DNA from 2 places in the Peribacillus sp. genome. Region 2 is predicted to be linked to the other one. Evidence: riboswitches for the same ligand, from Rfam matches in the RefSeq annotation. Region 2 holds a riboswitch; the other holds the start of a gene.
The links. A riboswitch is a leader RNA that binds a small molecule or an ion and turns the genes downstream of it on or off. The one in region 2 is predicted to bind lysine.

Region 1: linked by a shared signal. The riboswitch ahead of AC52RT_RS07740 (aspartate kinase) and the one ahead of AC52RT_RS17305 (amino acid permease) in region 2 are both predicted to bind lysine.

Annotation. Positions count from the first base shown of each region.
Region 1 is NZ_JAZVJO010000247.1:25-3,664, forward strand. It holds partial or broken gene AC52RT_RS07735 (DUF2507 domain-containing protein) at 1-174, shown strand, start outside; gene AC52RT_RS07740 (aspartate kinase) at 298-1,533, opposite strand; lysine riboswitch at 1,637-1,816, opposite strand; gene uvrC (excinuclease ABC subunit UvrC) at 1,881-3,640, opposite strand, start outside.
Region 2 is NZ_JAZVJO010000522.1:5,425-12,149, forward strand. It holds gene AC52RT_RS17300 (YhcN/YlaJ family sporulation lipoprotein) at 59-607, shown strand; gene AC52RT_RS17305 (amino acid permease) at 766-2,214, opposite strand; lysine riboswitch at 2,307-2,486, opposite strand; gene AC52RT_RS17310 (FtsW/RodA/SpoVE family cell cycle protein) at 2,857-4,029, shown strand; gene AC52RT_RS17315 (GGDEF domain-containing protein) at 4,192-5,235, shown strand; gene AC52RT_RS17320 (DUF2573 family protein) at 5,291-5,542, shown strand; gene AC52RT_RS17325 (spore coat protein) at 5,574-5,909, opposite strand; gene AC52RT_RS17330 (hypothetical protein) at 5,927-6,196, opposite strand; partial or broken gene AC52RT_RS17335 (proline dehydrogenase family protein) at 6,378-6,725, shown strand, end outside.

The sequences.
Region 1 (3,640 bases), on a different contig from region 2:
GAACGCCGTTTTGCCATAGACAGCGACTGTCACTTTCAACTTGAAGCAGGATTTCTTGCCGAACAAATCAGCTTACAAAAAGGATTCAGCGCGGAAGCTCTTGAGGAACCCAAACGAAGAGCCGGCAGAGTTTCCTTCTTAGTTAAGTTGGATTTAAAAGATCCGATTCAATAAACATGGTACGATAGCCATCAATTCATCTAGTTGAATTGATGGCATTTTTTTGAATTGAAAAACGAATAGGCTGTCAAGAAAATTATGACAGCCAAAGGGAATCTTTTTTGCAAAAAAATTATGTTACAATACTTCTAACGGTTTACGTTCATCCAGTCTAAACGCTTCATGCAAGGCATCAACAGCTGTAACCATTTCTTTCTCATGGATTACGGTCGATACTTTGATTTCAGAAGTACTGACCATTTTTATCTGAATCTTCGCTTCAGCAAGGACAGCAAACATCTCTGCTGCTACACCCGGATTCGAAACCATTCCTGAACCGACAATTGAAACCTTAGCCAGATTGGATTCTGTTTCAACTCTTTGGAACGGCATTGTTTCTTTATTAGCTTCTAGCACCTCAAGCAGGTTTGAGACATCTTCGCTTTTAATAGAAAATGATAAATTATTCATGTCTTGCTCTGTCATACTCTGAATAATGATATCAACATTTATCTGGTTCTTTGCGAGTGTAGTAAAAATTGTAGATAATGTTCCGAGACTTCCAGCTAATCCATAAATCGTGACTCGTGTAATTCGATCCTCAAATGCAATTCCTCTAACAATTAAATTCTGCTCCATCGTTGCTTCCTCCTCTATCATTGTTCCTTTTTCTTGTGCTGTACTCGAGCGGACTTCAAGCGGTATATGATGATTCTTGGCAAATTCAACGGCTCTTGGATGTAAAACACCTGCGCCTAGGTTTGCTAGTTCCAGCATTTCATCGTATGAAATGGAATTAAGTTTTCTTGCGTTTTTCACATACCGAGGATCCGTAGTAAATACCCCCGTAACATCTGTATAGATGTCACACCGATCTGCTTTTAACGCCGCTGCAAGAGCTACTGCCGTCGTATCAGATCCGCCGCGCCCAAGCGTAGTTATTCCCCCATCTTCGGCCAGCCCCTGGAATCCGGCAACGACGACAATTTTCCCCTCATTCAAACTATTCTGTACTTTTTCTGTATCTATATCTAAAATCCGTGCATTTCCATACACTGCTTCACATTTAATCCCTGCCTGCCAGCCTGTTAAGGAAATGGCTTCCTGCCCTTTTTCTATCAACGCCATTGTAAGAAAGGCAATCGTTACTTGCTCGCCCGTAGTAAGTAACATATCCATTTCCCGCTTCGATGGCCGTTGGGTTATATCGTATGACATGGAAACAAGCTCATCGGTTGTTTTGCCCATTGCTGATACAACGACGACTACGTCATTTCCATTTGCAGCCTCTTCAATTACTCGATCAGCTACATTTTTAATTTTTTCTATACTTCCTACTGAAGTCCCGCCGAATTTTTGAACAATCAACCCCATATCATGCTGCACCCTCTCTTATTTTAGTTTCCAAAATAGCCACAAAAAAACAGCAATGAGAAGAGTCTCATTGCTGTGATATCGTAAAAGAATACGGCTAACACAGTGAGATAGCTCTCCAGAATTTTTCATTCTGACAATCTGCCATCTCTTAAATGTACAGACCAGCACTTTGAGTGGATGAGCACTCAACTGCTTCGGCGATTTTCCCTTTCTAGACTTTTCACGGAAGCTCATACTTCTCCAAGTCTATACTAATGAATCTCGCACCTCTATCAACACATTAAATTGGTAAATACTTATAAATTCATACTGAATTATAGCATAGGGATATAAATGGTTCAACACTATTCTTGCAATTTTCTTGCAATTTCCTCAGCTACGCTCTGCGGCATTCCTGCCTCCAAAAACTCTGCAACCCCAGCCTCGCGCATTTTTTTTACCGATCCAAAATGCTTTAACAGCTGCTTTTTACGTTTTTCTCCGACACCTGGGATCTCATCAAGTAAAGATTGAAAGGCGCTTTTCCCGCGAAGTTGTCGATGGAATGTAATCGCAAATCGATGCACCTCATCTTGTATTCTTTGCAGCAGATAAAATTCCTGACTGCTCCGATCCAATGGTATGATTTCAAGAGGATTGCCAATCATCAGTGAGGATGTACGGTGCTTTTCATCCTTTACAAGACCCGCCAGAGGAACTTCAAGTCCCAGTTCATTCTCTAAAATATCTCGAACACCATCCACATGACCTTTACCTCCATCAATGATGATTAAATCTGGAAGCGGTAATCCTTCTTTTAATACTCGAGTATATCTTCGTCTGACGACTTCACGCATGGTTTCATAATCGTCTGGACCCGATACCGTTTTAATTTTATATTTCCGATACTCACGTTTTTCAGGCTTTCCATCAATAAATACCACTAGTGCAGAAACTGGATCAGTTCCTTGTATATTTGAATTATCAAAAGCCTCTATCCGATGAGGTGTATAGATTCCTAACCTTTGACCAAGGTTCTCCACTGCTTTAATCGTTCGTTCTTCGTCACGGTCAATTAAAGAGAACTTCTCTTGAAGTGCAATCGAAGCATTTTTATTTGCCAGCTGCAGCATATCCTTCTTCTGACCACGTTTCGGGTGAATAACTTTTACTTGTAGTAACTTTTCAGCCATCTCACCATCTACAGCCTCTGACAAAAGAATTTCCTTTGGTTTAAAATGGTTAGGTTTCGTATAAAATTGACCTAAATAGGTCAAAAGTTCTTCTTCCGGCTCATCATAAATAGGGAATAAAGAAACATCTCGTTCAATTAACTTCCCTTGACGAACAAAAAACACCTGAACGCACATCCAGCCCTTATCAAAGGCATAACCGAAAATATCACGATCGGTAAAATCAGTAGACATCATCTTTTGCTTTTCCATTGTAATCTCAATATGGGCAATTTTATCGCGGTACTCTTTAGCCCGCTCAAAATCAAGAGCTTCAGCTGCAGCATGCATTTTCTCTGTCAGTTCAGCTTTAATCTCTTTATAGCCGCCGTTTAGGAAACGAGTAATATCCGTCACAATATTTTTATACTCTTGTTGCGGCACATCAAAGACACAAGGTGCCAGACATTGCCCCAAATGATAATAGAGACACACCCTATCTGGCAGCGTGTTGCATTTTCGCAAAGGATATATTCGATCAAGCAGCTTCTTTGTTTCATTAGCAGCAATTACATTCGGATAAGGTCCAAAATACTTTCCTGAATCTTTTCTTACTTTTCTAGTAATAATTAATTTTGGATGTTTTTCAGCAGTCAGTTTAATAAACGGGTACGTTTTATCATCTTTCAACATCACATTATATTTTGGATCATGCTTTTTAATTAACGTCAGTTCCAATATCAACGCTTCAATATTCGATGAGGTAACGATATATTCAAAATCCTCGATTTCATTAACAAGCCTTAGGGTTTTTCCATCATGCGACCCATTGAAATAAGAACGAACTCTATTTTTTAACACTTTTGCTTTCCCGACATAGATAATCGTACCTTGCCTGTCTTTCATCAAATAGCAGCCAGGCTGGTCAGGAAGAATTGCAAGCTTATCCTTCA
Region 2 (6,725 bases):
AGAATAAATCAATTGATACGGCGGATAATAACTGTATCAACTTAGAGGAGTGAAAATGATGAGAAAATCTGCCGCAATTATAGCTAGTAGTGTAATGGCCATATTTATTGGAGGATGTTCAGCCAATAATGATAACCAGAATACGGATGTAGGGATGAATAATCGAGACAACCCTAATACACCTAATGTAAATCAAGTTAGAAACGGAGATTATATAACGCCGAGAAATGTTAATACAAATGATGCGGGAGTTAGAGACAATACTAACGGAAAAGATATGCGCCTGTCAGAAGACATTTCTAAAAGCCTGAATGATTTGAAAGAGATTAAACGTTCAACGGTAATCGTGGTTGGGGATCAGGCATATGTTGCCGCACAGCTTACAGATGATAAACAGACGCGTTTTTCTAAAGAGGTAAAGCAGAGAATAGCCAAAAAAGTGAGAGAAGCAGATCGTACAGTCAAACATGTTTACATTTCCACTAGTCCTAACTTTGTTAAGCGAATGGATCAATATGCAAGAGATGTGAGGAATGGAAAACCACTCTCAGGTATGTATGAAGAATTCAGTTCTGTAGTAAAACGGGTTTTCCCGCGGGCATATTAGTGAGATGGTTTCAGATGCGCTTCGAGCTCATTTTTGTGCGAAAACAGGTATGTGCTGTGCGCAACAGCTACTTTCTTGTGCGGAAGCCCTGTTCAGATATATTTGATTTTACAAAAACCAGCCTTCCAAAATTGGGAGGCTGGTTTTTGTACGCATTATTATTTTTCTTCTGTAGTAAAGTCACATTCTTCTAAAGGAATTACTTTTGTTTTTTTGATGAATTTATAGCCTAACCAAAGTACAAAGAATAAAGGCAGGCCTATATATGCACTGATTGCCCCTAACCAATCAATTGAACCACCGGTAAAGGCTTCATAGTTTTGCCCGAATATAACAACGAGACAGACGCCTAGAGCGAATATAGGGCCAATTGGGAATAGCTTTGACCGATAGGGAAGATCGTTTAAATCTCTTCCTTGGACTACATAGGCTCTTCTGAAACGGTAATGAGCAATAGCGATACCTACCCACGTGACAAACCCGGCCATACCAGAAGCATTTAGGAGCCAGACGTATACCACACCATCACCAAAGAGGGTAGTAGAAAAGGCAAGGGTACCAACAAGGCTTGTCATAATTAGTGCATTAACTGGAACGCCTCTCTTATCTAGTTTACCAAGGAACTTAGGGGCTTTCCCATCCCGTGCAAGATCCCATAGCATCCGTGTTGATGCATACATTCCAGAGTTACCAGCAGAAAGAACAGATGTTAAGATAACGGCGTTCATTAAGGAAGCTGCGAAGGCAAGTCCTGCTCGTTCAAACACGAGTGTGAATGGACTAACCGCAACGTTTTCACTAAGAAGACGAGCGTCTGTATACGGAATAATCATTCCGATGACAAAGATCGCTAAAATATAAAATAAGATAATTCTCCAGAAAACGGAGTTGATGGCCTTAGGGATTGTTTTTTCTGGATTCTCACTTTCTCCGGCAGCAATTCCTAGAAGTTCTGTTCCTTGGAATGAGAAGCCAGCCACCATAAAGATACCAAGAATGGTGAAAAATCCGCCGTTAAATGGTGCACCTTCAATTGTAAAGTTAGAGAAACCGATTGTTTCTCCACCCATGATTCCGAAAATGATTAATATACCGGTAATTAAGAAGATGATAACGGTTATGACTTTAATAAGAGCAAACCAATATTCTGCTTCACCGAATCCTTTAACAGACATGTAATTAAACAAAAACATTATAATTAAAGCAAGCGCGCTCCAAAGAAGAGACGGACTGTCTGGAAACCAAAATTTCATAATCAACACAACAGCGGCAAGCTCAGCTGCAATGGTGACTGCCCAGTTATACCAATAATTCCATCCAATCGCAAAACCGAAAGAAGGATCAATAAATCGTGAAGCATAAACCCTGAATGAACCAGTGACAGGCATGTACGCTGCCATTTCAGCTAGGCCAGTCATTAAAAAGTAAACCATAAGTCCAATTGCTGCATATGCGACTAATGCTCCGCCTGGTCCAGCCGTATGAATGGCTCCCCCGCTGGCAAGGAAAAGACCAGTACCAATGGTTCCGCCTAGAGAGATCATTGTTAAATGCCGTGCTTTCAGTCCACGTTGTAGTTGACCGTTTGATGATTGTGAATTCTTCACTGAACTAACACTCCTTTAATATTTAGAAGAAAAAAGGCACAAAAAAACAGCAGTCGAAAAAGATCGACGGCTGTTGACAGTCCGTTTATCCTTCCGAAGATAGCACCCCACGTTAAAAAACGTGACAGAGATGTTCCTATTTGAAAACATCGCCAGCGTGGGTATACAATGTTATACCCAAACTTCGGCAACTTATCCTTTCTGAAGGAGTCAAAAATTTTCATTGAATCTCGTCCTTCATACTTTTATAAGCTGCAGCCTCTAACTCATCGGTTAATGAGGAAGTATTAAATTAATTATGTTAAAATTATAAATGACTTTAAAGTAGAGTGCAATGAATAAATATGGAAGCAATTCTATTTATGCGTTAATGCATTCAATTAGACAATAACCGTGCTGGATTTTTTTCTAGTTGACTACGGTCATGGAGGTTTTCCAATCTGTTCTAGAGGTAGTAATATGGTCGTTATGAAGAGCTTTTCTACAACGCGGTCATTATAAAAGCAAATAAAACCAAAATGTATACCTTCTTGCACGGTATGAAATATTATCCATCCTGCGATATAGTTGAGATTTTGCTTGGATAAAGTATAATGGATAAATGGCTTTAAGTAGTGCTTGCATTGTTAGGGGAGATTTAAAATGGAACAGCAAAATAGATTTTCAAATCGCATCGACTACACCTTAGTTTTTATCTTATTTCTATTATGTATTTCTAGTTGTATCGCCATATACAGTGCTATGACAACAGGGCAGTATACGGAAAACTTTCTAGTAAAACAAATATTCTGGTATGCCGTGGGTGTGGGCATTATCGCAGCGGTAATAACTTTAGATTCTGATCAATTAATGAAAATTTCTTGGTATGCATACGGTTTTGGACTATTCTTGTTACTTTTACTTATTATTGCACCAGAAAGTATCGTACCAGTTCGAAATGGTGCTAAGAGTTGGTTTATCATCCCGGCACTTGGATCCATTCAGCCGTCGGAGTTTATGAAGGTCTTCCTGATCATGGGATTGGCCAAAACGATCTCTAGTCATCATCCAAAATTCATGATAAAAACAATTAAAACAGATTTATGGCTGTTAATTAAATTAGGTATTGTTACAATGGTTCCACTTGCACTTGTTATGCAGCAGCCTGACCTTGGGACTTCAATGGTGTTTATAGCCATCATGCTTGGAATGATGTTTATTTCAGGAATATCATGGAAAATACTTTTGCCGATTGTGTCGGCGGTTGCTTCAATTGGATCATTGATTTTATATTTAGTATTGAAACAGCCTGCCTTACTAGAAAAATATTTAGGCGTAAAGGAATATCAGTTCGGTAGGATTTACTCTTGGCTTGATCCGTATAACTATTCGAGTACAACGGGCTTTCAACTGACTAAGTCACTGCTGGCAATTGGCTCAGGACAAACGACGGGTAAAGGTATCGGTTCTCGTGAAGTCTACCTCCCGGAAAGTCATTCCGATTTTATCTTCAGTGTAATTGGCGAAGAATTTGGTTTTGTTGGTTCAAGTATTTTGATTAGTTTATTCTTCTTATTAATATATCATTTAACCAAAACTGGCATGTATACGAAAAATCGTTTTTATACATATCTCTGTGTTGGTGTGATTAGTATGATTACTTTCCATGTCTTCCAAAATATTGGGATGACAATTGGGGTCTTGCCAATTACGGGTATTCCTCTTCCATTTATCAGTTATGGAGGAAGTTCACTAATGGGGAATATGATGGCTATGGGACTGATCTTCAGCATCCGCTATCATTATAAAAAATACATGTTTTCTTCAAATAGTTAGTAAAAAACGCTTGTTGTTAAGACCTTTTCAGGTCATTAGCAATAGGCTTTTTTTTTAGTTGGTTTTTATAGTCTAAAATTAGGTAAAAACTGAATTTATAGGTTTTTAGTCCTGGTAAAAAGGGAATAGGTAGAAAAGAAATTTATCCCGGGGGACTACAGCATGCATACATACTCAAAAAGCCATGGTTCAAATAACTATATAATCGGAATCAGTTTACTAGTTATTATTATGATGGGGCTGCTATTCAACATACATCTGGTTTACCTGCTTATTGTTGGCCTGATACATGGATGCTGCGTAATCCATGTATATAAAACCGAGAACCAAAAGAATAACCTTATTCACTATGGAACCGCCACCTTTAATCATCAAGGAAAGATGACGACAATTAATGAAAAAGGGAAAGAAATTCTGTTTGCTAATCCTTCTGAAAGCATGGATGATTGGGAGCTTATAGATGAATATGGTTTACCTATAGCACGAGAAAAACGGCCATCTATTCTAACACTAAGGAATGAGCAGCCCATGCAAAACCAAATGATTGGCTTAAAGCATAAAAGCAGCGGTCAAGAGAAATGGCTTCTTCTGCACACTAATCCAATTCTTTCAAAGAAGAGACAAATAGATGAAGTAGTTATCGTTTTTACAGAAGTATCTTTCTTACTTCAATATAGAAATGAGATGCAAAATCGTAACAATCAGTTGAAGCTCCTATCCTTAACAGATGGGTTAACTGGAATTCCAAACCGGCGTTATTTTGAGGAATACTTACATGACGTATGGGAGGACATGCGTAAACAAAAAAAAACAATGACGCTGATTATGCTTGATATTGATTATTTTAAGAAATTTAATGATACATATGGTCATATAGAAGGAGATATTTGTCTTAAAAAAATAGCGAAAGTCTTGGAGAAAACGGTCAATGATTCAGGAAAGGTGTTTCGTTATGGGGGTGAAGAGTTTGCGGTCATCCTTCCGAATGCGAATGAATACACTAGCACGAAACTGGCTGCTAGATTAAGACAAGAAGTAGAAAAATTGAGAATACCGCATTCAGTGTCAACTGATCGTGCCTATGTAACCGTAAGTACAGGAGCAACTTCTTTTGTTCCTCAGGACATGGAGAGTGTAGAGAAGTATGTTAAATCAGCGGATAATCAATTGTATGAAGCGAAGCGGAACAGGTGTCGGGCTTGCTAATTCTAGTCAATCATTCATACTATTTAATCATTGAAGCTAGTAAAGGAGGAATTTGATGACTGAACAGTTTAAAGCACAATTTGACGCACTCCTCGAAAAATATTCAGAGCTATTACTTGGAAGCGGCGAGGAAGAATTGAAGGAAAAAGTTCGTTATTATGCGTTATATACTCAGATTTCAAAAACCATGCCTGCACTCGTTAAACATTGGAATCAAATCTATCCAGACAGTAAACAAGAAATGATACAGCTGATTGCGGAGATTAAGCAATTGAATGATGCTCACCGCAATAAATCAACTGAATAATAAGGAGGAGGCGTAAAGCCTCCTTTTCTTTTTAATGAAGAGAATAAGGAAATTGGTTTTCGTAGTCAGTAAATTGTTGATGTGATTGGCTTATTTTCTGAGTCTCAGCTTTTTCGAGACTGTACCAGCCTTTTTGGAACATTAGATTGTATAAGTTCCGCTGCATCTCGGCTGTTTCATTATAGATAGAAAGAATGTCTTGATATAACTCTTGGTGGCTTGCTTCATTAATTGCCGTATCATAGGAACTTTTCATATACTTTTCTGTGCTTAAAAGATCATTGATAAAATCCCGCTCGTTCATTTGCGGCGTTTTAGGTACTGGTGTTTCTGGATTCTGAACTTTATTTTGGTTTTGATTATCCATAGGAAAGCCTCCTCAGACTATTGTAGTTGTTGTTGACCGGCATCCAAGTGTGAGAGAATTTTCTCATAATGTCTTTGGTGCATTTGTCCACATTCATTTATCGCCGTGACAAGCTGAGGGTCCGTGCACTGAGTTGCGTAGAAATGGGCTTTTTTAAGTGCTGACAAATTCCATGAAAGCATGTCTGTAATATAGAGAGCATCCTTAGATGTTATAACCTTCGGAGGTTGTGCCATGGTGCTTTGTGTTTGCTGCTGATTGGACTGTTCAAATGATTGGTTCTGCATTTGTATCCTCCTTTTCAAGTAAACGAACTTTCTTACTTTCCCCTCGTCAAAAAAAACTATACAAAATAAATATTTTTTGAAGATTTGAATTATATATCCATTATATTAAATAAATGGTAATATAATCTTGCGATAGTTTTCCCCTTGCTTTATAAAAGGGAGGGATACAGGAGGCAGCTATATGGAGAAAGCAATGAGAGATTTTTTTCTGTTCTTATCGAAAAATAGAGGTATGACAAAATTAGCTAAAAGATATGGGCTGCGCTTTGGAGCAAAACGGTTTGTGGCTGGAGAAACAATTGATTTTGCAGCAGAAGCGATTAAGGATTTAAATGATCAAGGGTTAGCTGTAACGATAGATTACCTGGGTGAATTTGTGGATAATGAAAAAGAAGCGAATGAAATGGCTGAAAATTGTCTCATTGCGATTGAAGAGATTGGTAAACGGGGTCTCAACTCACAGCTTTCTTTAAAATTAACGTCTATGGGTCTGGACTTAAATGAAAACGTTGTCATGAATAACATGCGA